DNA from 3 places in the Myxacorys sp. genome. Region 1 is predicted to be linked to each of the others. Evidence: predicted binding sites of a transcription regulator. Region 1 holds the regulator's gene; each other region holds the start of a gene.
The links. The regulator HrcA, encoded in region 1, represses chaperone genes, less so after heat shock. The targets are predictions, from matches to a motif close to ANTTAGCACTCNNNANTNNNGAGTGCTAANT.
Positions count from the first base shown of each region.

Region 2: AC5I6P_RS11725 (lysylphosphatidylglycerol synthase domain-containing protein) is a predicted target of HrcA. The motif match lies at 1,720-1,750, and genes of this name have one in related genera.
Region 3: groES (co-chaperone GroES) is a predicted target of HrcA. The motif match lies at 3,286-3,316, and genes of this name have one in related genera.

Region 1 is NZ_JCACCM010000116.1:110,360-118,589, forward strand. Features, by position in the region: gene AC5I6P_RS15460 (M48 family metallopeptidase) at 1-770, opposite strand, end outside; gene AC5I6P_RS15465 (DUF4330 domain-containing protein) at 1,029-1,562, shown strand; gene AC5I6P_RS15470 (hypothetical protein) at 1,724-2,509, shown strand; gene gnd (decarboxylating NADP(+)-dependent phosphogluconate dehydrogenase) at 2,661-4,175, opposite strand; gene hrcA (heat-inducible transcriptional repressor HrcA) at 4,437-5,519, opposite strand; gene AC5I6P_RS15485 (rhodanese-like domain-containing protein) at 5,668-6,027, opposite strand; gene AC5I6P_RS15490 (DUF3352 domain-containing protein) at 6,290-7,972, shown strand; gene AC5I6P_RS15495 (HEAT repeat domain-containing protein) at 8,062-8,230, opposite strand, start outside.
Region 2 is NZ_JCACCM010000097.1:62,530-70,759, forward strand. Features, by position in the region: gene AC5I6P_RS11715 (DUF6658 family protein) at 409-1,002, opposite strand; gene AC5I6P_RS11720 (DUF6658 family protein) at 1,036-1,575, opposite strand; gene AC5I6P_RS11725 (lysylphosphatidylglycerol synthase domain-containing protein) at 1,971-2,909, shown strand; gene AC5I6P_RS11730 (Sll1247 family protein) at 3,030-4,448, opposite strand; gene AC5I6P_RS11735 (ABC transporter permease) at 4,794-5,819, shown strand; gene AC5I6P_RS11740 (hypothetical protein) at 5,908-6,846, opposite strand; gene AC5I6P_RS11745 (glutathione S-transferase family protein) at 7,081-7,881, shown strand; gene AC5I6P_RS11750 (ArnT family glycosyltransferase) at 7,935-8,230, opposite strand, start outside.
Region 3 is NZ_JCACCM010000127.1:69,672-77,901, reverse strand. Features, by position in the region: gene psaK (photosystem I reaction center subunit PsaK) at 483-758, shown strand; gene AC5I6P_RS17665 (site-2 protease family protein) at 896-2,137, shown strand; gene AC5I6P_RS17660 (CBASS cGAMP-activated phospholipase) at 2,223-3,203, shown strand; gene groES (co-chaperone GroES) at 3,474-3,785, shown strand; gene groL (chaperonin GroEL) at 3,979-5,616, shown strand; gene AC5I6P_RS17645 (type IV pilin-like G/H family protein) at 5,875-6,459, shown strand; gene AC5I6P_RS17640 (O-linked N-acetylglucosamine transferase, SPINDLY family protein) at 6,628-8,230, shown strand, end outside.

The DNA of each region.
Region 1 (8,230 bases):
GCACTAATCAATTGCTTGAGGCGCGTAATGCGATCGCTTGTTGCTGGATGATTACTGAGAAACGAGGGCGATGATCTAGATCTTAAGAGCTTCTGCATGAACGCTACCACTTCAGATTGAGCATAACCCGCTCGGCTAATCGTGCGTAACCCCCGCTGATCCGCGTCGTACTCATCGTTTCGGTTATTGGGAAGGTTGACCGCAAGCTGAAGACCCAAATTGACAGCAGTGCTGCGATCAAGTCCTCCGGCGGCCAGCAATCCTCGTTGAACCGCCGACTTCCGCATCTGAGCGAGGAGATGGCGACCTGTGACATGTCCAATTTCATGCCCAATCACACTCGCTAACTGTGCTTCGTTATCTGCCGCCTCAATTAAGCCTCGATGCACATACACAAAGCCACCCGTTGTAGCAAACGCATTGACGCTCTTGTCATCGACCACCTGGAACGTAAAGGGGAGATTGGAGCGATCGCTATAAGTCACAAGGCGTTGCCCAATGTTGTTGACATACTGAGTTAAGTTGCGATCGTTAGAGATGCGAATGCCCTGGCTAGAAAGCCGAGCATTCATCTGACGCCCAAGATCTACCTCTTGGCTATCCGATAGGCGCGTCAGTTGAACGCCTTGAATAACTTGAATTCCGCCTCGAAGCAAGTCCGCCCATGAAATGGCTTGAGCGACGAGGGGTTGTCCGAAGGCAATCGTCAGAACGATAGTCAGCGAGAGGATAGGATAAAGCCATCGATGACGCAAGTGCTGCTTAAACATGATGAAGGTCTGCCACTCAAAAATAGTCAGTTGAGAGAATAGTCAAACTAGAAAGAAGCGTTACTCCTCAGACGGTTTACAACTAGATTTAGTTGCAGATGACCGGAAGATTTTACCGAAAAAGGTGAGGAACCTGGGAGATGGCAATCTGCTCTACTCGACATGGTAATCTGTACTGTCACGATCCCGTGGTCTTGAATGTGGCAGACTAAATTCTTGCTACTCTAGATTCTTCCTACCAAAGTTGGAACGGTATTTATGGCTATTCTCGATTCTCAAGGTCGGTTGTTTGGTAAGTTCAGCATTCTAGACGTGGGTGCAGGACTGATTATTCTAATGGTGATTTTCGGGATCTTTTTCTTTCCTGGAAAATCGGGATCGTCGATCGCCAGCAACGCCGATCGGCTTCCGGTTGAAGTCGATGTTCTAGTGAGAGGGTTAAGTGTTTCTGATCCAAAAAGTTTGATTAAGGAAGGCGCAAAGACCAGCGTGATTGTGCGAAAGCAGCCAACAGGCGACGCAACCTTGACTGCTATCAAGTACTTGCCCCGAAATATGGCAGTTACGCAGCCGGATGGATCGCTCAAAATTTTGCCTGATCCGCGCCCTGAAAGTGCGCTATCTAACGATTTAATTCTCACCCTCAAAAACAATGCTCAAGTTGTGGGCGGAACCCCAATTTTTGGGGGTGAAAAGGTAAAAGTTGGAACGACACTGGAGCTAGATGGTCCGACCTACAATTTTGCCAGCAGTGTCATTGCCGTTCGGGTTTTGGAAAAGGCTAAATCGTGAGCGCAAATAGCCTAAGGTGTGTAGGCTCAGCAAAAAGTAGGCTCAGAACGTACCTTGTGCAGCGCCTTTTTTGATTCTGAAGTTCTACAGCGATCGCGATTAGAGCAGGTATTCTATTATCTGAATATTGTCTTGTATTGTTTTGTCTTCAGGTAAGCACCGTGGCACAGGCTTCATCTCAGTGGCGGAATCTGGTCGGTCTACTCCAAGCAGTTCCTCTGCCGGATATAGGAACAACGCTCAGCAAGCAACCGTGGCGATGGTCGGCTCCGGGAGGATGGCTGCTCGTCACGGGCGGCGCGACCGCGCTGCTGTTTTGGAATGGCAGGCTTGTCGTTGCTACGGGTGTCGGGGTCGGCATCATGATGCTCGTGTATCTGCTGCAAGACTCTAAATGGCAACCCTGGAAGGGACTAACGCCGCTTCTAAAAGGTTGGAATCAGTCGTTTGTGATCGCGGCGGCAAGTGGCGGAGCCGCTATGTTTGGCACCTATTTAGCCGTGTCAGTCTGGCTAGAGGCAGAACACCACTGGATGGCCACAGCAATGATTTTTCAGGGCACAGCAACGATGGGAATGCTTGGTCTGCTGGTGTGGCAGATGGCTGGGCAAAAGCAGCGTTCTGCCGACTCTAGCTTTGCTCAAACGCTGTCGGATTTATCTCATGATTCACCGCTTAAGCGGTTGATTGCTGTACGCCAGTTAACTCAACACATCGAGCATCAAGAAACTCGCGCCCAACGCCACCAAACGGCAGACTATCTGCGAGTGATGCTCACTCGCGAAGACGATGCGATCGTTCGGGATGCCATTTTAGAGGGCTTGCAGCGTTTACAAGAGGGCCGAGGCTTGCCGCCTAGTCAGAGGCAGCCGTTAGAAGTGACGCCCATCAAGGTACGACCGAAACTGCGTCAGTTGGGTGCGGTAGCTCGTCATCACGCTCCATAAGAAATAGAAAAAATTCCTTTAAACAATCAAAGGGGTGTCCAGATAGACACCCCTATTTTTTGCGCGTTCCTAATCTAAATCAGTAAAGTAGCCAGAACGAGATCTGACTGAACTCTGCTCTCATTATGTCCTGATTTCAGAGATTGCCCGTTTATTTTGTTTGCACCTCTTGAATTTCAACTTCTTCACGGGTGGGACGCGGCTGATCGGCTGCCAATTTTTCAGGCGTCGAAACTTTGGTCATCGACTCTTCGTTGAGATCTGTCCACTCGGTGTGGAAAACACCGTCTTTGTCAGTGCGGAGGTATGTGTGTGCGCCAAAATAGTCGCGTTGGGCTTGCGTCAGGTTGAGCGGCAAGCGATCGCGGCGATAGCTATCGAAGTAATCTAGCGAAGCGCTGAAGGCCGGAACAGCGATCCCAGATGTGGCTGCATGAGCAATGATTTGACGCCATGCCAATTGGCGATCGAGGATAGTTTGCTTGAATTCGGGCGCAAGCAACAGGTTCGGGAGATCAGGATTCTCGATAAAGGCGCTTTGAATCTTACCCAAAAAGCCAGCCCGGATAATACAGCCGCCTTTCCAAATACGAGCACATTCGCTCAAGTTCAACTCATAGCCATAGGTCTTGGACGCCTTGCTCAGCAATGCCATTCCTTGGGCGTAGGAGCAGATTTTAGAGCAATAAAGAGCGTCTCGTACCATGTTGATGAATTCTTTCTTGTCACCACTAAAGGTTGAGCTAGGAGCGCTCAACTGTTGCGCGGCATCCATGCGCTCTGTTTTGTAAGAGGACATAATGCGCGCATTGACAGCGGCAATAATGGTTGGAATCGGTACGCCTTGTTCTAGCGCATCTGTCACCGTCCAGCGCCCTGTGCCTTTCTGTCCAGCAGCATCGAGGATCAGCTCAACAAGCGGCATTCCGGTATCGGGATCAATCTTCTTAAAAATGTCTGCCGTGATTTCGATCAGGTAGGAATTGAGTTCGGAGGTGTTATTCCATTCAGTAAACACATCGTGTAATTCGTTGTGATCGAGTCCTGCGACATTCTTCAGGAGATCGTAGGCTTCGGCGATCAGTTCCATATCGCCGTACTCAATCCCGTTATGCACCATTTTGACGTAGTGCCCTGCGCCCCCTGGCCCAATATAGGTTACGCAAGGGCCATCTTCTACCTGCGCTGCAATCTTGGTGAGAATCGGCTCAAGATAGTCGTAAGCGGACTTTGTGCCTCCTGGCATCAGGCTAGGTCCGTTGAGTGCACCTTCTTCACCGCCGCTCACTCCCATGCCGATAAAGGTGAATTTGGCAGCTTCAAGCTCATGGGCACGGCGAGCGGTATCACTAAAGAGGGAGTTACCGCCATCGATCATAATGTCGCCTTCATCAAGAAGCGGCTTGAGCTGTTCAATCACAGCATCTACAGGTGTACCTGCTTTGACCATGATGAGAATTTTGCGCGGGCGCTCCAACGAAGCAACGAACTCTTCGATTGTGTAGGCTGCCTTTACATTCTTGCCGCCTGCCCGGTTCTCCATGAATGCATCGGTCTTTTCACGGGAACGATTATATACTGCAACTGGGAACCCGTTGCGCTCGACGTTAAGCGCTAGGTTTTCTCCCATTACGGCTAAACCAATTACGCCAAAGCTCTGTGTCATAAGATTCTCTGCTAACTCTGCGATCGCTGGTGATTCTGAAAGAATCGCTCTGAGCGAGGGTTCTTCTCACGGTAGCTCGATCCCCTAGAAAATAACTTGGAAGATTAGATTAAGACTCTAACTTTGGGGAGAAGGATGAAGAAAAAGTTGAAAGGTTTTAGCTCTAAAATTGTTATTTAAATGACAGTAATTTCAGCGCTCAATGCCCAGTACTGACAGATCAACTTGAATTGCTGACGCTTGAAATGGTTAGATTTTGATCTAGCTCAGTGCCTCTGACAGATAATCTGCCGTTGCCTCAACAAGCGCGATCGTATCTTCATACAGCATCCGGGTTGGACCTAGCACCCCCACACTGCCTACCGGAACCGACCCGCGATGATACGTCGAGGAAATCAGCGTACAGGTGCGAATTGGCTCTAACGGATTCTCAGCGCCAATCCGAATGGAGACTCGTCGGCTCGGCGTATCGGATTCAAGCTGATCAAAAATTAGCGGAACCAGTTGATGCTGTTCTGCTTCGAGCAGATGCAACAGCGTTTTCACCTGCTCTAGCTCCGAAAATTCGGGTTGTCGTAGCACTTCCGACACGCCACTGATGAGTAGTTGCGTTGGCACAGACGAGTGTGCGAACTGTTGCGACAGATCTTTGAGCAGCGAGGTCAAAATGTTGCTGTAACGATCGAACTCTCGCCCCAACTCACTCCAATCGAGCAGCCTTAGTTCTGCTAGCGATCGCCCGCGGAGTTGATCGTTTAGAAAATTAGACAGAATTTGCAGCTCTCGATCGATGAGGTCAGCTTCCCAATCGGAGCCGTCTGCGGCTTTTGGCAAGTCTAGTAACACCGACTGCGTTTCATATGTGTTTGTCACCACAATTAGCATGGCTCGCCGCGAATCAACTTGGACGAGCTGCACGTGACGTAACTGAGTTGAACTGGTAAGCGGCATCGTCATCAGCACAATGTAGCCGCTTAGGGTCGAGAGAATCTGAGCCGCGCCTTTGAGCAGCGCTTCAAAACTCCACTTCTCCCAATTGAGGCGATCGCTAAACAACTGCTCGATCTGAATTGTCACCTCTGTCGAAGGCTGAATCAGCTGATCGACATAGATTCGATACCCAGAATCGGATGGAACCCGGCCTGCCGAAACGTGCGGTTGGTAAAGCAGCCCTGCTTTTTCCAAATTGCCCATCGCATTGCGAATCGTCGCTGAACTAACACTTAAGTTATATTCCTTCACCAATGCTTCCGAGCCAACGGGTTCTGCTGTTGCAATGTAGTGTCGTATGGTTGCCCAAAGAACTTGCTGCTGACGAGCTGTGAGATTAGCCTTTATGGTCATTTTCCAACACCAAGTATTTTTTCAACACACGGTAGGTTGAACACGTTGAATAAGGTTTCGATGTTTAAGAAGCCAGCAATCATTAATGAATTGAATATTAAGATAGCAGATTCTTAATTTTATCTTGAAATTTCTAGAGGATGGGACATCAATACTTTGGCACGCTTGAATCAACTCTGTTTGAGTATTCCGCAATTCCTCCTGCAATATTTTTCACATTCGTAAAGCCCTGTAGGATTAGCCACTGGCACATCTGTGCGGAGCGAATGCCGTGATGACACAGCACTAGCGTTTCCTTCTCTGAATCCAGCCGTGCATGAATATCTCCAGACCACTCCTCGTAGTCGCTTAAAGGAAGGTTCATAAAGCCATTGAGTTGGGCCGTTTCGACTTCCCACGGTTCTCGCACATCTACAAGTTGCACGGGGTTGCCCGGCTCTGCTAACTTTTGTGCCAATTCTGCGACGGAAATTTGGGGTAAGGGTTGATGGGAGGATTGTTGAGACATTATTCGTACAGGTAATAGATTTGCTTTCAGGGACAGCTTACTTGATTGGCACGAAGCGCAATTTCAAGGAAATGCTCTGCAAGCTTTAAAGGTTCACACCCTTACTATCGTAACCCCCGCGATCGCTAGAACAGGCATGAGAAGATTTGCAGATAGATGGCAGGAAAAGCAGCGTCCTGAAATAATGTTTCTAGATGGGTGATGAGTGGATTGGCGTCCACATCCTACATCTGATGCTCCAGACCCTCGTTCTCTTGAAACCATGAAGTTCCGTTCGTTCTTAACTGCTCTAGCCGCGATCGCAGGTGTCCTCTTTCTGGTCGGCACTCTCGGCTTTGTTCTCATTTTTGCCCAAAGCCCGATCAGTTTGTTGCGCGGTAGTCCGATCGAGAGTCCCACGGCAGCCATGTTTATTCCTCGGCAGGCTCCCGTAGTGGCGTCGCTGCTCGTCAATCCAGATCGCTTAGAAACACTGCGTCAAACCATTGCCAAACCGGGCGATCGCAGGGAAGCACGAGCAGAGTTAGATCAGTTCAAACAAGGCATTCTAGGAAGTACAGACTTAGACTACAGGCGAGATGTGCAGCCTTGGCTCGGCGATGAAGTAACCGCTGCCATTACTGCCTTGGATGTTGATCGCAATGGCGGTAACGGAGAAGAACGCGGATATTTGCTGGCACTCATGACTAAAGATCCACAGCGATCGCGGGAGTTTCTACAACTGTTTTGGCAAAAACGCGCCCTTGCTGGAACAGACTTAAAGTTTGAAGCGTATCAGGGCACAACGATTATTAGCGGCAAAGTAGAAGGAATTAGCAGCAAAGTAGAAGGCGACGAAACACAAAGCTCGGCTCCCAATCCTCTTGCCACGGCGGTTGTTGGAAATCACTATGTCTTATTTGCCAACAGCCCAAAAGTGCTAAAAGATTCTATTAATAATGTGCAAGCGGCTGAACTAAATTTAGCCAGTTCGGCCGAGTATCAACGGGCAATTGCAACCCTAAAAGAAGGCAGGATTGGACTTGTCTTTCTAAACTTGCCCCAGATCCAAACCCTGACTGGAAAGGACATTTCTCAAGACGGGAGTCTAGCTATTTCGTTAGGATTAAACCGTCAAGGACTAATTGCCGAAACCGCTCTGCTTGGGGTATCTGAGACTGCAACTCAACCCAAGCTATCTAAACCTGTTGGAGCTTTGCAATATATCCCTGCAAATAGTCCAATTTCAGCGTCTGGCATTGATCTAGACCAGTTCTGGGCAGGGCTTTCTAACACCGCGAAGAACTACGATTTTGTCGCTCAAATGGTTAACCAACCCCTCGAGTCCTTAGAGAAGCAGTGGAATCTTGATCTAAAGAACGACATCTTTAGCTGGGTAAAAGGAGAGTACGCGCTAGGACTCGTGCCTCAACCTGGGAAAAATCAGCCCTTAGATTGGGTATTTGTGGCAGATAAGTCAGATCCTTCAGCACAAGCCGCAATTTCCCATCTCGATGCTGTCGCGCAGGCCCAAGGCATCACTCCAGGTTCGCTTCCGCTTGACGATCAAGCCGTTAACGTCTGGACGCGACTGGCAACCGGAACGCCTTCCAAAGGACTTTTTGTAGAGGCACAGGTTGCTGGAGTCCACACATCGGTTGGCAAGTACGAGGTTTTCGCAACATCTCTCGAAGCGATGAATGCTGTTCTGAATGCTAAGAAGAATGGATTAGCGAATAACCCAAGATTTGAACGCGCGATCGCGCCCATTCAAACCCCCAACAACGGCTATTTCTACATCGATCGGGACACTGCCCAGCCAGTTCTAAAACGGCAGTTTCCGTTCATTCAGCTAGTCGAATTAGCCGGACAGCCATTGTTCAATCACTTACGATCGTTGACAATTAGCAACTACGGCAGTGAATCCGGTGTTCAGCGGGGCGGTGCGTTTATACAGTTAGATTAAGAAAGTTAGAGGTAAGAAGTAGTTGGCAACGGACTTAGTAGCAGAGGATTTTAAACCGCTCGCTATTAAATCCGTTGTCCGCTACAACCCTACTGTTCCAGCTTTTTCAGCGAAATCATAGCGGATTGCGCCACGTTCGTATTGTTATCCTTCTCTAAATACTTCAGCGCCGAAATACTTTTCTCACTTGGCAACTGTCCTAACGCTTCGGCTAACCGCTGGCGCACGAGCCAGTCTTCAGATTGGGCGAACCGAAGA
Region 2 (8,230 bases), on a different contig from region 1:
CGAGCTTGCATTCAGTTTTTCTAACCGTTCCTCACATCGTCTGCACCCTTTCAATGCTGTGGATGTTGCATCATGATGATATAAACCTTGGATGAAAAATCAGCTTTATTGGCGGATTAATTGTAAATATAATCCTATTTTAATGGTGTGTCAATTACCCCAAAAGATACATAAAATTTGTGCAGCATCATTAACCAAAGCGAACGGTCGGTTGCTGCGCTAAAATTGCTCACGAAAAAAGCCAGATATCACATCTGGCTTAACTACCTGGATATTCACTTCTACAGACTGTGCATTAATCCATGTTGCCTAACAGAAATCGCCTTGCCAAGTCTCTTAGCATGTCTTGCTATCAGACGAATGGTCAACTGTAGATTACTACCTACTGGACTGTAGACTGCCTACTAATTAGTCTGCTGCCTTGCCCTTAATGCCTTCGCCAGTGCGTCTTGAGCTAGTAGAAACCGTGTCTCCTGCGCCCACTACATTGTCTTTCACATCGCTAGCACCCTTGCTGATGCGATCGCCCAATTCCTGTGCTTTCTCAACCGCACGCTCACCGCTTCCGACAACGCGATCGCCAGTGGCTTTGAGTTCATCCTTACCATCATCAAGAAAGCGTCCTTTCAGCTTGTCTCCCACCTCTTGCGCCCGTTCTGGGCCACGGCCATTGTCCCAAACCTTCTCCGCGTAGTCTTTCGGGCTCTTTGCCTTCATAGCATCAGCGTTGTCAATCAGCTGCTGTACCCGGCCCTCGGTGCCCTCAACCGCTTTTCCCGAAGGGGCTGCATCGGTGAAGTTGTTCATGCCGCCTTCGTAGGGCTGGTTTTGCCCAGCAGGATTAGGGCCACCATCGCCAGAAGGTGTTTTGACCGAATTAGACATTTTTGCCTGTGCTGGACCGCTACAAGCTGTGTTGAAGAGTAACACCGCGCCCATCAGAAAGGCGGTTAGAACTTGTGTCAGACGAATGGATTTGATGAAAGACATGATTTTGCTCATAAGATTCTCCGTGTAATTTCAAGTGATAGCGGTTTACTGACCGATTGCTGGATTTGCCTTTGCTTCAGGACGAGCGGAACCTTCCTCTGCCGTCTTCTCCAAAAATGTAGAGGCATCTTTGAAGGCTTCATTAACTCGCTCTAAAATTTTTGCATCAGGATTGCTGCGCTCAAGCATAGGTTGCTTGTCGTTTGGCAAATCTGACAAGTTTTTCGGGGTTCTGTAGCCAATATCTGGATTGCTAGCTTCAGAGGTTCGATCTCCCGGATAAAGTAAATCTGAAGAGTTACTCTTAATCGAGGTACTTGCAATCACGCGATCGGAAAGCAAGTTCGATTGAGGCTTACCGTTTACTTTAGGATCAGTAGACATTTTGTAATTTGTATATCCGTCCCCATTCTTGGTGTGAGGGTTGTTGTTGCCCCCCATCTGAACAGGCAGATTGTTTGGACGTGCGCCCTGAGCAGTTTCATTGCTACAAGCCGTGTTTAATAGCAAGATAAATCCTGCGAAAACAGTTACTAAGAACTGTCCTACTCTTAGTTTTTTCAAGAATTCTGCTAGTCTTTGCATACGCTACTCCTGCTAATTTAAGCCTTAGTAATTGGGCTTAAAACTTCCACATAGACAGTGACGGGTCAAATTCCCCTTTCAAGGAAAATTTGGCTCCAACTTAGTAGGCTCAAACAGCCTAGAAGCCGAAACCTGATTTGCGTCAGTTGTCATTCGCGTATCAACAGTACAAAGCCAGAGACAAGGTACGCCTCTAACGTAGGTTCCATTCTCTGAAGGATGGTGGGTAGAGAGATTCTAACTTCGGACAGAGTTTAACGACATCGAAACGGCGGCAACCGGTTTTCCAAGCTTTAGAGAAGTTCGGTTTGCGGAGTCCCGAGGAGGGCATAGCCTGCTGTAAAAGGTTGCCTTTGTGACTTAAGGTTAGATCGGAGCAAACCTGATGGGACGCTATGAAAGATCTGCGATCGCGGCTCGCTTGGGTCAGTCAACCTCGATTCAAGACCGGAATACGCTGGCTAATTATTGGCGCAGTGTTGTATTTCTTAACAAGAACATTACACAATCATTGGCAAGAAGTTGCTCAAATTCGGATTGAAAGAGCTGGCTGGGCGAGTTTAGCGATCGCAACCGGGATTACACTATTTGCTCACATGTTCACTGGCTATGTCTGGACGTGGATTTTGCAGGAACTGAGGCAACCTGTGAGCGGTGCGTGGGGAGTACAGGTTTATCTCAAAACGAATCTTGCTAAATATTTGCCTGGAAATGTCTGGCATTTCTATGGACGAGTTTCGGCGGCTAAGAAAACGGGCATCGCGGTAGAAGTTGCGACGTTGAGTGTCTTGCTAGAGCCTCTGCTGATGGTTGCTGCCGCTTCTACTGTGGGGCTGGTTAGTTTCTCGCAACTCGATATTCATAGATTTGCGCCCCTTGTGCAAGTTGTCCTTTTGATCGGAACTCTGAGCGTGGTGCATCCACGGGTTCTAAACGTCTTGCTCCAACAAGTGGCAAAGCTTAAAAAAACCTCGCTCAATTCTGCTCCAACTCGGATTCGACGCTACCCTATATTGCCATTATTAGGAGAAGTCGGATTTCTGCTCCTACGATCGCTCGGATTTATCGCTACGTTCCTCGCGATCGCGCCTGCTAGAGTAGACCAGTTTCCGCTTCTCGTTGGCTCGTTTACCTGGGCGTGGCTGATGGGGTTCATCATTCCGGGTTTGCCTGGAGGAGTTGGAATTTTTGAAGTAACTGCGATCGCAATCTTAGGACAACATTTCCCACCTGCCCAAGTTCTAAGCACAGTTGCCCTTTACCGTTTAGTTAATACATTAGCCGAAACCCTTGGAGCAGGACTCGTGATCATCGACGAAAGACGGCAACTTTAGCATTCTTACGTTGAGTTCAGAATAGAATCGTTTGAGCTACTGATTGTTTTAGGTTTCTCTTAAAGTTCATCAATAATAATAAAGTTCATCAATAATAACTGCCTTAGAAGAACTTACGATTTATTCGCACTCGTTATTACTTTCTAGAACAGAACTTTCTAGAACAGAACTTTCTAGAACAGGAATTGACTTCGTTTGTGCAAAAATTCGGTAATCATCTAACGCTAGATCTGTCTGAACTGATGGATCTGACTCATCCATCTTAACCAAATTGTAATGAACGTTTTCTGCATAGATGGTGAACGTCACATTGAAGATCTCTAGAAAATTGACAATCCATCGACACTCCTCTTCTGGATAGTCTTCGTAGTATCGAATTAGTTCCGCAACCCTTGCTTCAAGGTGATTTCGAGAATTTCTACAAATTAGAATAAGCTTGAGAAGCAAAATCACCAAGGTCATCGGATTGCCTGGAGAAAGCAAAAGAATAAAGAGTGAAGATGGGTCTTGCTTATTTTCAGTGGTAAGGTATTCAATAATTCGATTGCACGTTCTAAGAATTAACGCGTCATTAATTAATTCTTCATCATAGTCTGAATAAAGTGCACTGAGTTTCTCTGCCAATCTACTTTGTAATGCTTCTGCAAATGCGCTTTTTTCGGTTGAAAAAATTAGGTACTTCTGTAGGCTTTTTTTAAACTCTTGATAGCTTAAGTACTGAGTTTGTTTAAGAAAAATATTTGCCAAATTAGCATAGCTAAATCGTCCTCGCTTGGCAACAATTGTTTTTATTAAGAGCAGAGCATTTTCACCTAATTCGGTAGGATTTTTAGGAACTTTTTCAGGACTTCTTGCCGTTTGAGACTTAACAATATACATTGCTAAATCAAACTTAAATCGCTCTTTTAGACGTTTTGCTAATGCTCTTGCTGCTTCTCGTTGCTCAACTGGATTCTGTGGATCAACAAATTGAGGAACTAATAGATATGATACATATCGATTTGTCCAACGTTTCTGAGTATTTTGCTGCTCATCATATCTTGAAGCAAATAACTTTAAATCCTCGTAATCTTTACTTTGACTAAAATTGGTAACCCAGGCCTTTAACCGTCTTAAGGTTGGAGAAATCGTTTGCTGTTGAAGCGTAGAAGCCGTGAAAAGTTGAACCAAGTCTTGAATTGACTTGTAATGGCGTGCTGCATCCCAGTTGTTTACTAGAATGTAACAACAGCGCTTTAGCGTATTTCTAAACTCCGTTTCGTCGTTCTTAAGAACAAGCTCGTATACTGCCTGAACTGTGTGTGAACTTGTCGAGCCAACCTGACAGAAAAAGAGCCGCTTAAACTCTAATAAAACTTCTTCAGGAGGCCATTTTTTAACAATCTCTAGTAAGAATTGATAGAGAATTTCTTGCGAGGGTTGAGCCTTTTGTTCAAGGTCAGAGCGTTGCGAAATAGAACTGTTTTCCAATTCAGTTTCGACAGAATTGCTCTGTGCCCCATGCTCAGGCGGTTTAGCCTCCTTTGGTAGCGACTGCATGCCCCTTGCGTCAGCCGGATAGTTGCTCTGATTGTCTGACGTTGTACTCATGTCTATCTCAGCATCAGTTTATGAGGTGTGCCGACCGTTTTGTCCTGTAAGATGAGCAAAACTAACCTGGAGTATTGCCCATCGGACTGCTCTGACTTTACGCCTACGCGGATCTTGTCTCCTACCCTTCAGTAATGCCCACAGAGGTCGCGATCGCATCACTTACAGCCAAATCAAAAAAGCTGAGATTTTATGAAAAGATGTAGGTTTCAATCTAGATCAACCTTAAAAGGATGGGGAACCGTACCCTTCTTCAGCCGTCTAACCGATTTCTAAAAAACTTCTCGTGCGCTTATGTCTCGTTCAAGCTCCCTCCGTTACTATATTTTGACGCGCCTGATGCTGGCTCCGCTGATGCTGTGGCTGATCACCACACTGGTGTTCTTGTTGCTCAGAGCGACACCTGGAGACCCGATCGACGCTCTCTTAGGTCCTCGCGCCCCTCAAGCGGCAAAAGATGCCTTGCGCGAGCAGTTGGGATTAAATAAATCACTGCTATTTCAGTATTTCGACTACATGGGATCGCTGCTGCGTTTCGACTTGGGTAAATCGCTGACAACGCAAGGGCAGAGCGTTTGGGAAATTATTACCAAGTTCTTTCCAGCGACGGTTGAACTCGCGATCGTCAGTATGGCGATCGCGCTGATTGTGGGAATTACCGTTGGCGCTATTTCTGCCTCGCGCCCTAATACGCGGCTCGATGCAGGGGGACGGCTATTCGGAATCGTGACCTATTCTATTCCGATGTTTTGGTTTGGAATGCTGCTACAGTTAGTTTTCTCAGTGCAGTTGGGTTGGTTCCCTTTAGGGACTAGGTTTCCGGTGACCGTTTCTGCACCTGAAGGACTGACAGGACTGTATACGATCGATAGCTTGCTGAGTGGAAACATTGCTGGATTTTTTACTGCACTGTACTATTTGGCGCTTCCAGCCATTACATTAGGCGTTCTGATTAGTGGAATTTTTGAGCGAATTGTTCGGGTTAATTTGAGACAGACTCTGCAAGCAGAATATGTTGAAGCGGCGAGAGCGAGAGGAATTCCTGAATCAAAAATATTGATCAATCATGCGTTAAAGAACGCATTGATTCCGGTCATTACGATTTTAGGATTAACGCTTGCTGCAATGTTGGGCGGCGCCATTCTTACAGAAGTGACATTTTCTTGGCCCGGACTTGCTAATCGGCTCTACCGCGCCATTGCTCAACGGGATTATCCAACCGTTCAAGGAATTGTTGTTTTCTTTGCAGCGATCGTTGCGATCGCAAGTATCGCGATCGACATCATCAACGCTTACATTGATCCACGAATCCGCTACTAATAATTATCTGCTACCCATTAAATGCGGGGAGATGAACCAAAACGATTCATCTCCCCGCTCGCTGTCAGGGTCTTATTTCTCTAAGGTACTACCGGGGCAAGCATTCCGTTGGGATCGGTGCAGCAGCCTGATTAGAGGTCGTCGAATTATTAGACATAGAACTGTTGTTCATCGTAGAACTATTGTTCATCATAGAACTGTTGTTCATTGAGTTGTTCATCGAAGTGTTCATCGAACCTGAGTTCTGATTGCGTCGCAGATTCGCATCAATGTTCAGCGATGCTTCACGCCCTGAGGTTCCAGCAGGACCGTTCGCCCGATACGCAACAGCTGCACTAGGATTATCTCCAGAGAACTGTCTATACTCACCTTGCATCGAGTTGCCTGCCGAAGCACTTCTCATTGAGTTGCCCATCATTGAGTTGCTCATTGAAGTACTTCTCATTGAGTTACTCATCGAACCTGAGTTGCGATCGCGCCTTAGGTTGGCGTCAATATTGGCGCTTATTTCGCGCCCTGAGGTTCCAGCAACACCATTTGCCCGATACGCAACAGCCGCACTGGGATTGTCACCCGAAAACTGTCTGTACTCGCCTCTTGTTGAACCATCCGTCGAGCCGGAAGCCATAGAATTCGACGTGTTATTCGACGTATTGTTAGACTGCTGACTTGAAGAAGTTTGAGCATCAATAGACGTCGTTACTTGGCGTCCTGTCGTCCCTTTCGGACCATCGCCAACAGCCGCACCAGTGCTATTAGCTTGAGTCGATTGCGGTGTAGAAGAATTATCTCCAGTCGTTGAGGAGCCGCTCACAGGTCCGCCAATCCCGCCATTGACATAACCTGCACACCGATCCGACGTTCCATTCGCGGGAGTGCGATTAGAAGGGGCTTCGTTAGGAACAGACTGATTAGGACTGAGAGTGGGGCTTCCTGAGGACTGTGCTAAAACAGGCAGACCTAATAATGCAGAAGCACTTGCTGCTCCTAACAGAGCAATAGCTTGTTTCAGATTAAATGAATTCATCGGACGCTCCAAAATTCTTGGTATGTAATAAGTGAAATGTAATTTTTGTTACTGTTTAAGAGTAAGAGCTACAAGTAGGAAGATTCTCTGTCTTTGGAATCAATTGCTCTCTCTCTTCAGTTGGATTGCGCTTAACAGGTTCTAAAATTTAACTCTAGCTTGATGTTATTTGGTTAATCTAGACTTAGGCTGAAAGCTAGTTACTCTCTTGCAATCTGTACTTGGAGGCTCATAATGATTGAGTTATATCAGTTTGAACTATCGCACTATGTCGAAAAGATCCGGCTGATTCTGGATTACAAAGGGTTGGAATATCGAAAGATTAATGTCACTCCTGGTATTGGGCAGATTGAGTTATTTCAGATGTCAGGTCAGCGTCAGGTTCCGGTGCTAAAAGATGGTAGCGAAATCATTGCAGATTCAACTGCGATCGCAGAATACCTCGATCGGAAATATCCTGAGAAGCCCCTTATTCCCTCTGATCTTAAGCAAAGGGGCTTGTGTTTACAGATGGAGCAGTGGGCAGACGAATCGATCGGGCTAAATGCTCGTAAGGCCCTGATTGGTGCGATTGGCAAAAATCAAAATTTCCGCACTGCCGTTCTTCCCAATTCCACCCCGGATATTCTTAAGACCGTGGTTGGCTCCATTCCAAGCGACTTTTTTAGTGTTCTCGGTCTTGGCGTCGGAATGGGACCCGATGCGGTCAAACAGGCTGAGGCCGAACTGAAACATAGTCTAACGGCGCTGTGTTTTATTTTGCAGGAACAGCCTTATCTCGTGGGCGACGAGCCGACATTGGCAGATTTTGCGGTGGCGGGTTTGACGATGTACATCAAATTCCCGAAGGGTCCTTATCTAGATATTCCCCAGGGGCTAAAAGATCAAGGTGTTCCTGGAATTGCTGATGTGGGAACGTTTGAGCCATTCTTCACATGGCGCGATAAGCTTTACACTGACTTCCGTAAGACGTTTGCTAATACAGGTTATTCGAGTTCTAGTGGCTCTGCTCCAACGTCAATCAATATTGACTAAACAATAACGACAAACAATTTTTATCAATCGTAGAAGCATTCCAAGTAACGTTTCTACGATTGATTTTTGCAAACCCAAACATCATAGAATTCGGTTTGCTCTCGCCGTTCATATTGTTGTCTGAATTCTTGTTTAAATTGATCGCTAAATAGCTTTTGAAGCGGGGGATAGTAGCTGTAAACCTCGAAGGGTTTTTCATTTTTAGGAATTAACCAGCTTTGAATTCGGCATGTTCTAATAGCGTTCAGCGTATTCTCAGGTGTATTGTTGAGTCCTGATGCTTGCATTTCCATTAGTGATGCAGAATCTAACAAATAAGGATTGTTTGCAAACACTAACATAGGTCGGT
Region 3 (8,230 bases), on a different contig from region 1:
GCTCAAATGTTGGCTGCAATTGATTACAGCGTGTGAGACAGTTCTCGATGCGGCGTCTTAAATTAGATGCAATCAGGCCTAAATTCCTTCAGACATAAATTCAACAACTGATAGATTCAACTCAGAGAAGGCTGGTTGAAAACGGAGTCATAGCAATCGAATAAACTCGGATTTCTATAAAGTATTACTATAAAGGCTCAATCTATTTGCTAGAAGTAATAGAACGAATTCTTAGCGATTCAAGGCGTTCAATATCAAACATAATAGAGAGTTAACTGCAAAACCAGGCGATGTGTTAATCCAAACGTAAATCTAAAAAACAGTAGATCTGAAAACGATTAGAAATTGCTTACGCTCTATCGTTTGTATCGAAGTATAAACTATTGTGTTAACTCTTAAAACAAAGTTGCGTTCCCTTGCAAAAGCGTAAACCTAATATCCCTATAATCCAGGTTGATCATAGATTTGCAAGGAGAAATACTGTGCTTCACTCAACCTTACTTGCTGCTGCATCCGTTGCGCCGCGCACTGCTGAATGGTCGCCTGCGATCGGGCTTGTAATGACACTTTGTTGTTTGTTTGCAGTTGCGATCGGTCGGTTTGCGATCAAAAATCGCGGCGTCGGACCGCAACTCCCAGGTTCTAAACCGGCTCTGTTTGAGGGATTTGGATTACCTGAACTGCTCGCCACAATGAGCTTTGGGCATGTGTTGGGTGCAGGCATGATTTTAGGCTTAACCAACGCAGGCGTCCTATAGTTGCCTTGGATGAGGGCTGCTCAACCCGCTCCCCCATTAGAAATAAATTAATCAAGAGTCGGTTTTCATCCCTCATCCCTCATGCCCCATCCCGGCTGTCTCGTCTATCCTGGAAGAAGATGCTTTAGGAAAGAGTCATGCAATCAGGTTGGCGAGTCGGGTCATTATTTGGCATTCCGTTACGGATCGATCCGTCCTGGTTCTTTGTCGTCGCTCTAGTGACTCTGAGCGCGGGAGCTGAGTTTCAAGCCAACTATGCTCAAGAGTGGGGCGCTCAAACGGCTTGGGGAATGGGACTAGCAACAGCACTGCTGTTGTTTCTATCGGTGCTGCTGCACGAGTTAGGTCATAGTCTCGTTGCAAAACTTCAAGGAATTCAGGTTCAGTCGATTACGCTGTTCTTCTTTGGTGGCATTGCAGCGATCGAGCAAGAACCGAAGACACCGGGAAAAGCATTTCAAGTTGCGATCGCAGGCCCTGCCGTTAGCTTTAGCTTATTCCTGATCTTTGGCTTAATCGGATTTCTTACCCCTGGCGTTGATGCTCCCCTGCGCGTTCTTTTCACTCGCCTAGCGGGAATCAACTTAGTTTTGACGTTGTTTAATCTGATCCCAGGACTGCCGCTTGATGGCGGTCAGGTTCTCAAATCGATTGTTTGGAAAGCAACAGGTAGCCAAATTCAAGGCATTCGCTGGGCAGCGAGTTCAGGACGGATGTTGGGATTCATTGCGATCGCTTGGGGATTGGCAGATACATTTGGCGTTTCAAGTGCGCTTGGGTTGCCCTATATTGGTGGTTTGTGGATTGCGCTGATCGGCTGGTTTGTGGTTCAAAATGCAGCAACCTACAGTCGCCTTACCGATTTGCAAGAAGCGCTGCTCAAGATTAAGTCTGAAGACGCGATGACCCGCGAGTTTCGAGTGGTTGATGCAAATATGACCCTACGCCGATTTGCCGATGATCACTTACTGTCAGGAACTCGTGCCCCCGTTTACTATGCGGCATCAAATGGTCGCTATCGGGGCATGGTCGATGTTGATGGATTGCAACTGATCGAGCGTAGTGAGTGGGAAACCAAAACGCTGAGTAGCATTCTCAAGTCATTAAGCGACGTGCCCACGGTTCAGGAATCAACGCCCATTGTAGAAGTGATTCAGTTACTCGACGATAAGAATTTATCTCAGATCACCGTGCTGTCTCCTGCGGAAGCAGTTGCTGGCGTGATCGATCGCGGTGACATCGTTCGGGCGTTAGGGCAGAAGATGAACTTACGGATTTCTGACACCATCATTAAGCAGATCAAAGAGGACGGCACCTATCCGCCAGGCTTGAAACTGGGTACGATCGCTCAGTCAGCGGCTGAGTTGAGAGCAAAATAAGTCTGTAGTTCATCGCCAACTTGACGGCAAATCCTTCACACTCCAAGGATGAATATGGGCAAAGATGCTAATTGGAGGAGTGACTATGAGCTACAAGATCTTATGCTTATCGGGTGGCGGTGTTCGTGGACTAATTACGGCGATCTGGCTACAACGCCTTGAGCAGAAACTAGGGCGGCCCATTGCCGAACACTTTGATCTGATCGCTGGTACATCAACCGGAGCGCTGATCGCCTGCGCCTTAGCTTCAGGCATCCCTGCCACCGCGATCGTTGAGTTATACCGAACTCGTGCTGGAGGGATCTTTCCGGTTCCGAGAGCGTGGTGGCTCAATCGGCTCTGGCGATTTCTCAGACAATTTTTTAGACCTCGCTATGACGGTAAAGGCTTAGAGCGAGTTTTGCGAGATGTTTTTGGCGATCGCAGGTTTGGCGATCTGAACGTGCCAACCCTAATTACCAGCTATAACCTCCAAACTCGCGAAGCCTTAGTATTTAAGACCATCAAAGGCAGAGCGGAAAAATACAACAGAATCCCAATTTGGGAGATCTGCAAAGCTTCGGCATCGGCTCCCGTGTATTTTCCTGCCCACATTACAGACATTGAAGGTCAACGGGTACCGCTGATTGATGGCGGTGTAGTAGCGAACAATCCGGCGGCATGTGCGATCGCAGAGGGAGCGAGAATTTTCCAAGAGCAGCAAGATTCAGAGCTTGCCGGAGATAATTTGAGAGGCTTAAACAGCTTTATCGTTGCCTCGTTTGGCACAGGCGATGTTGCCCGACCGATTAGCCGCTACGAATCTCAAACCTGGGGCGCGATCGGCTGGGTGTTGCCAATTATTAATGTTCTATTTGATGGGTCGGCGGATGCTGTCGATTATATTTCTCGCCAATTACTGTCCACTACAAATTACTTTCGCTTCCAAACGAAACTGCCTCCTGCCTTTGACGATCTCGATCGCTCAGATGATGTTCATCTCAATGCTCTAATTCGAGTTGCTGAAGATTACTTGGCTAGAGAAGGCGATGCCTTGTTAGATCAATTAGTCGCTAAGCTCCGATAGTCCCACTAGGCAAGCCTTCTCGTCCTCTCAGTTCGGGAACCCGTACAGCCTGACAAGTTGCACCTGACCCCAAGCTCCGATAAATTAGCACTCAGGAGTAGAGAGTGCTAACTTAATGCTCCTAATCACAGTAGACTGGTAAACGGTAAGTTACCAGAGCTACCTGTTGGATAGGTTGGACTGCTGCTAATTCAGGCAAGTCGAGTTTGCCTTTCCGACCAGAATCCTCGGTAAGTATTAATTGTGTTCAAGTAGTTTGGAGAATTTGTAATGGCAGCCGTATCTCTGAGCGTATCCACTGTGAAGCCGTTGGGCGATCGCGTGTTTGTGAAAGTCAGTGCAGCAGAAGAAAAAACCGCAGGCGGAATTCTTCTGCCTGACAATGCGAAAGAAAAGCCTCAAGTTGGTGAAATCGTCGCCGTTGGACCTGGTAAGCGCAACGACGATGGTTCTCGTAGCGAAGTTGAAGTCAAAGAAGGCGACAAAGTTCTTTACTCGAAGTACGCTGGCACAGACATCAAACTCGGTACTGAAGAGTATGTTTTGTTGTCGGAAAAAGATATTTTAGCGATCGTTTCCTAGTTTTGGATTTGTGAGTCTAAGATTTTCACTGCTCACTCTTAGTTGAGCAGCTCACTGGCCTCACCCCCAACCCCTCTCGGCTAAAGAGAGGGGAGCCGATTCAAACACCTTGTTCCCTCTCCTTGAGGGCTAGGGTGAGGACGACTCTCTCCTGAATTCTTCTCAAACCCTCAATCTACAACTGGCAGGTTTTATGGCTAAGCGCATTATTTACAACGAAAATGCTCGTCGCGCTCTTGAGCGTGGTATGGACATTCTAGCGGAGGCTGTTGCCGTTACTCTTGGTCCTAAGGGTCGCAACGTGGTGCTAGAAAAGAAGTTCGGCGCACCTCAAATTGTGAACGATGGTGTGACGATCGCGAAAGAAATTGAACTCGAAGACAATGTTGAGAACACAGGCGTTGCGCTAATTCGTCAAGCCGCATCTAAAACGAACGACGCTGCCGGAGATGGAACCACGACTGCTACGGTTTTGGCGCATGCGATCGTGAAAGAAGGAATGCGGAACGTGGCAGCAGGTGCGAACGCCATCTTGCTGAAGCGCGGCATGGACAAGGCGACAAGCTTCTTGGTTGAGAAGATTGCGGCTCACGCTCGTCCCGTCGAAGATTCTAAGTCGATCGCCCAAGTGGCGTCGATCTCGGCTGGAAACGATGATGAAGTCGGTCAGATGATCGCGGCGGCAATGGATAAAGTCGGTAAAGAGGGCGTTATCTCCCTCGAAGAAGGCAAGTCGATGACGACCGAACTGGAAGTCACCGAAGGAATGCGCTTTGATAAAGGCTACATTTCTCCCTACTTCGCAACCGATACCGAGCGGATGGAAGCGGTGATGGAAGAGCCGTTCATCCTGATCACCGATAAGAAGATTAACTTGGTGCAAGATCTTGTTCCAGTTCTAGAGCAAGTAGCGCGTGCAGGTCGTCCGCTGATCATCATCGCGGAAGATATTGAGAAAGAAGCTTTGGCAACTCTAGTGGTCAACCGTTTACGCGGCGTATTAAACGTGGCAGCGGTGAAGGCTCCTGGATTCGGCGATCGCAGAAAAGCCATGCTCGAAGATATCGCTGTGCTGACAGGTGGAACCTTGATCACCGAAGATGCAGGTCTAAAACTTGATGCTACGAAGCTCGATATGTTGGGCAAAGCGCGTCGTATCACCATCACCAAAGACACCACTACGATTGTGGCTGAAGGTAACGAAGCGCAGGTGAAAGCTCGCGTTGAGCAGATCCGTCGTCAAATGGAAGAAACCGAATCTTCCTACGACAAAGAGAAGCTGCAAGAGCGTCTCGCGAAGCTTGCAGGTGGTGTTGCAGTGGTGAAAGTGGGTGCAGCTACCGAAACCGAGATGAAGGATCGCAAACTCCGTCTGGAAGATGCGATTAACGCTACCAAGGCAGCCGTTGAAGAAGGTATCGTTCCGGGTGGTGGTACGACCTTGGCTCACTTGGCTCCTGACCTCGAAAGCTGGGCATCGAGCAACCTCAGCGGCGAAGAACTAATCGGCGCTCAGATTGTGGCTCGTGCGTTGACTTCTCCCCTGAAGCGGATTGCTGAGAACGCAGGTCAAAACGGTGCGGTAATTGCCGAGCGCGTGAAAGAGAAAGATTTCAACGTGGGCTACAACGCGGCGATCGGTGAGTTCGTTGACATGTTTGAAGCAGGCATTGTTGATCCGGCGAAGGTGACTCGTTCTGCTCTGCAAAACGCTGCTTCGATCGCGGCAATGGTGCTAACCACAGAATGTATTGTGGTTGACAAGCCTGAACCGAAAGATGGCGCTCCTGCGGGTGGCGCTGGTATGGGTGGCGGCGATTTCGATTACTAATTGAATCACTGAGTTTTGAAGCCGCGATCGCATCTTTAACCGGGTGCGATCGCGGCTTTTTATTGAAGCTTGTAATCGTAAACTGAAACCAAAGATCTGCGATCGCTAGAAGAGCGCTTTGCAGACCTCACGTAGTAGACCTTCCAGAAATCAGGAAAGTTTCTTAGCGGCAAGTGATATGAAATGCGATCGCTGTGGGCAAGTTATGTTCAGGCGTTAGAAGTTCAACACATCCGCACCTTTTAAGGAGAAATTTCAATGAAATCTGAACTAACTGCAAAGTTTCTACAACACCTAAACCTCAAGAAGAAAGACGGTGGTTTTACCCTGATCGAACTGTTGGTCGTTATCATCATCATCGGTATTTTGTCGGCTATTGCTCTGCCTGCGTTCTTGAACCAAGCTAACAAAGCAAAGCAATCTGAAGCAAAAACAACAGTCGGTTCAATGAACCGCGCTCAGCAAGCGCTGTACATGGAGAAAGGCGCTTTTGCTAGTTCGAGTGCTGAAGACTTCGGTAAGCTCGGTCTTGGTGTTGCGACTGAGACCACCAACTACAAATACACGATTTCAGGTGGTGGTAAATCTGGAGCAGGCACATCTGCGACCGTTGCTACGCTTGTAACGAATCAAGCACAGCCTATCACGAACGCAATCAAGGCATATGTTGGTGGAGTTCAGCAGGGAAGCATTTCTGCAACAAGCGAAGCTACAACTTTGGTTAGGTTGTGCGAAGCTACAAAAGCAAAAGGTGTTACGGGGTTTCCTACAGGCGCTCAAACCGTCACTGGCACAACTGATGGAACGCCTCCTACTTGTCCAACTGACTATGAAGCTCTGTAACATCCATAGGGGTTAATTGCGATCGCTGCTTGAGTATTCAGTTACATTCTTTAGCTTTTTTGAGAGTGGGTAGTGTGAGCTATCCACTCTTTTAGTTTTTGGGCACTCTGAGAAGACCTACGCATCTTGGGCTGAATTTAGCTTCCACTTTTCAACTTTCTGTGAACTATGAATGTCATTACCCCCTTGACTCATTCCATTGATTGGCAACAGCAAGCTTACAACTATCTCGTGCAGGGAGCCTACACTCAAGCTGCAACCTTCTACGAACAAGCATTAGAAGTCGATCCAACTGTTAAATCTCATTACTGGCATCTCGGCTTATTCCTGTTGCTTCAAGGATTAGAAGCTGAAGCGCAAACGACTTGGTTTATGGGAATTGCAGATGGCGAACCCGACCAAATCGAACCGTGGACAGCAGAACTAATAGCGATTTTGCAAACTGAGGCAGAGCGTCGCGAAACTTTACAAGACTATTTGGTAGCATGGTGCATTCGCCAACACATACGAGAAATTTGCCCAGATCGGGTAGAAAACGTTCTGCATCTAATTCTGCTAAGCCAGACGCTAGAAACACTAACTACAGAAAATTGTGTCGAGTGGAATGCCATTCCTCTACTTCGTGCCCAACGAGATCGCAGTGTTGATTCTACTCTATTACTTCAAGCATTAAGTAGTGTATTAAACACACTGTGCCCTGATCCGCTTGTTCTAGAATTTACTGAAGCTTGTTTGCCGCAAATCCAAGACCCTCAAGAGCTGAAAAACATCGTCGCCGGAATTGCATTCAATGTTGCTCATTCAATGCACTGTGTTGATCTCGCAATTCAGCTTTTAGAACTTTGTCTACGTCTAGATTCCACCAATACAGAACTCCTCAGCTATTTAGCGCCCCTTGCTCAAAACGCAGGTCACTTTAACAAAGGCATCGACGCCGCTCAACAATGCTACGACTTAACAAATAATCTTCCAGAAAAGCTGTTTGCTCATCATCTTTTAATCCGTGGTTTGATGTCTGCAAGCGGGCGATGGCAGCAAGCGATCGAGGCATGGCAAACCCATCAACACCTCTTAGCTTCTCTCACGCTAAACGATCTCAAAGCGATGGATATAGGCTACACGCTTCGGTTATTTAATTCTGCTTACTATCTGCCTTACTTCTCAGATCAGCCAGATCAATCTCGCAAGTTGCAAAATCAGTTGACATCGTTGTGCCAAGAGTCGATTCAGCTATCTCAAAAAGCCCAAGTCGAACGCTATCAACAGCGCCACTCGCTTAGAGTCCATTCGTCATCTCGACGCTTAAAAATTGGCTACTTGTCTCATTGCATGTGCCGACACTCTGTTGGTTGGTTGGCTCGGTGGCTAATGCAACACCACGATCGAGACCAGTTTCAACTCCACGGCTATTTTGTCATTCCTAAACAGAATGATGAGCTTCACAACTGGTATATCAGCAGCATGGATAAAGCGCGACAAATTGATCTTGATAGCAAAGTCGATAGCTTCTCCATTGCTGATACAATCCACGATGACGAAATTGATATTCTAATCGATCTCGATAGTATTACTTTAGATATTAGCTGTGCAGTGATGGCGCTTAAACCTGCGCCTGTACAAGTTAGTTGGTTAGGTTGGGATGGGTCTGGTGTTCCTGCGATCGATTACTACATTGCCGATCCTTATGTGCTGCCCGAATCTGCTCAAAGCTACTATTCTGAGAAAATTTGGCGATTGCCTCAGACTTACATTGCAGTTGATGGCTTTGAAG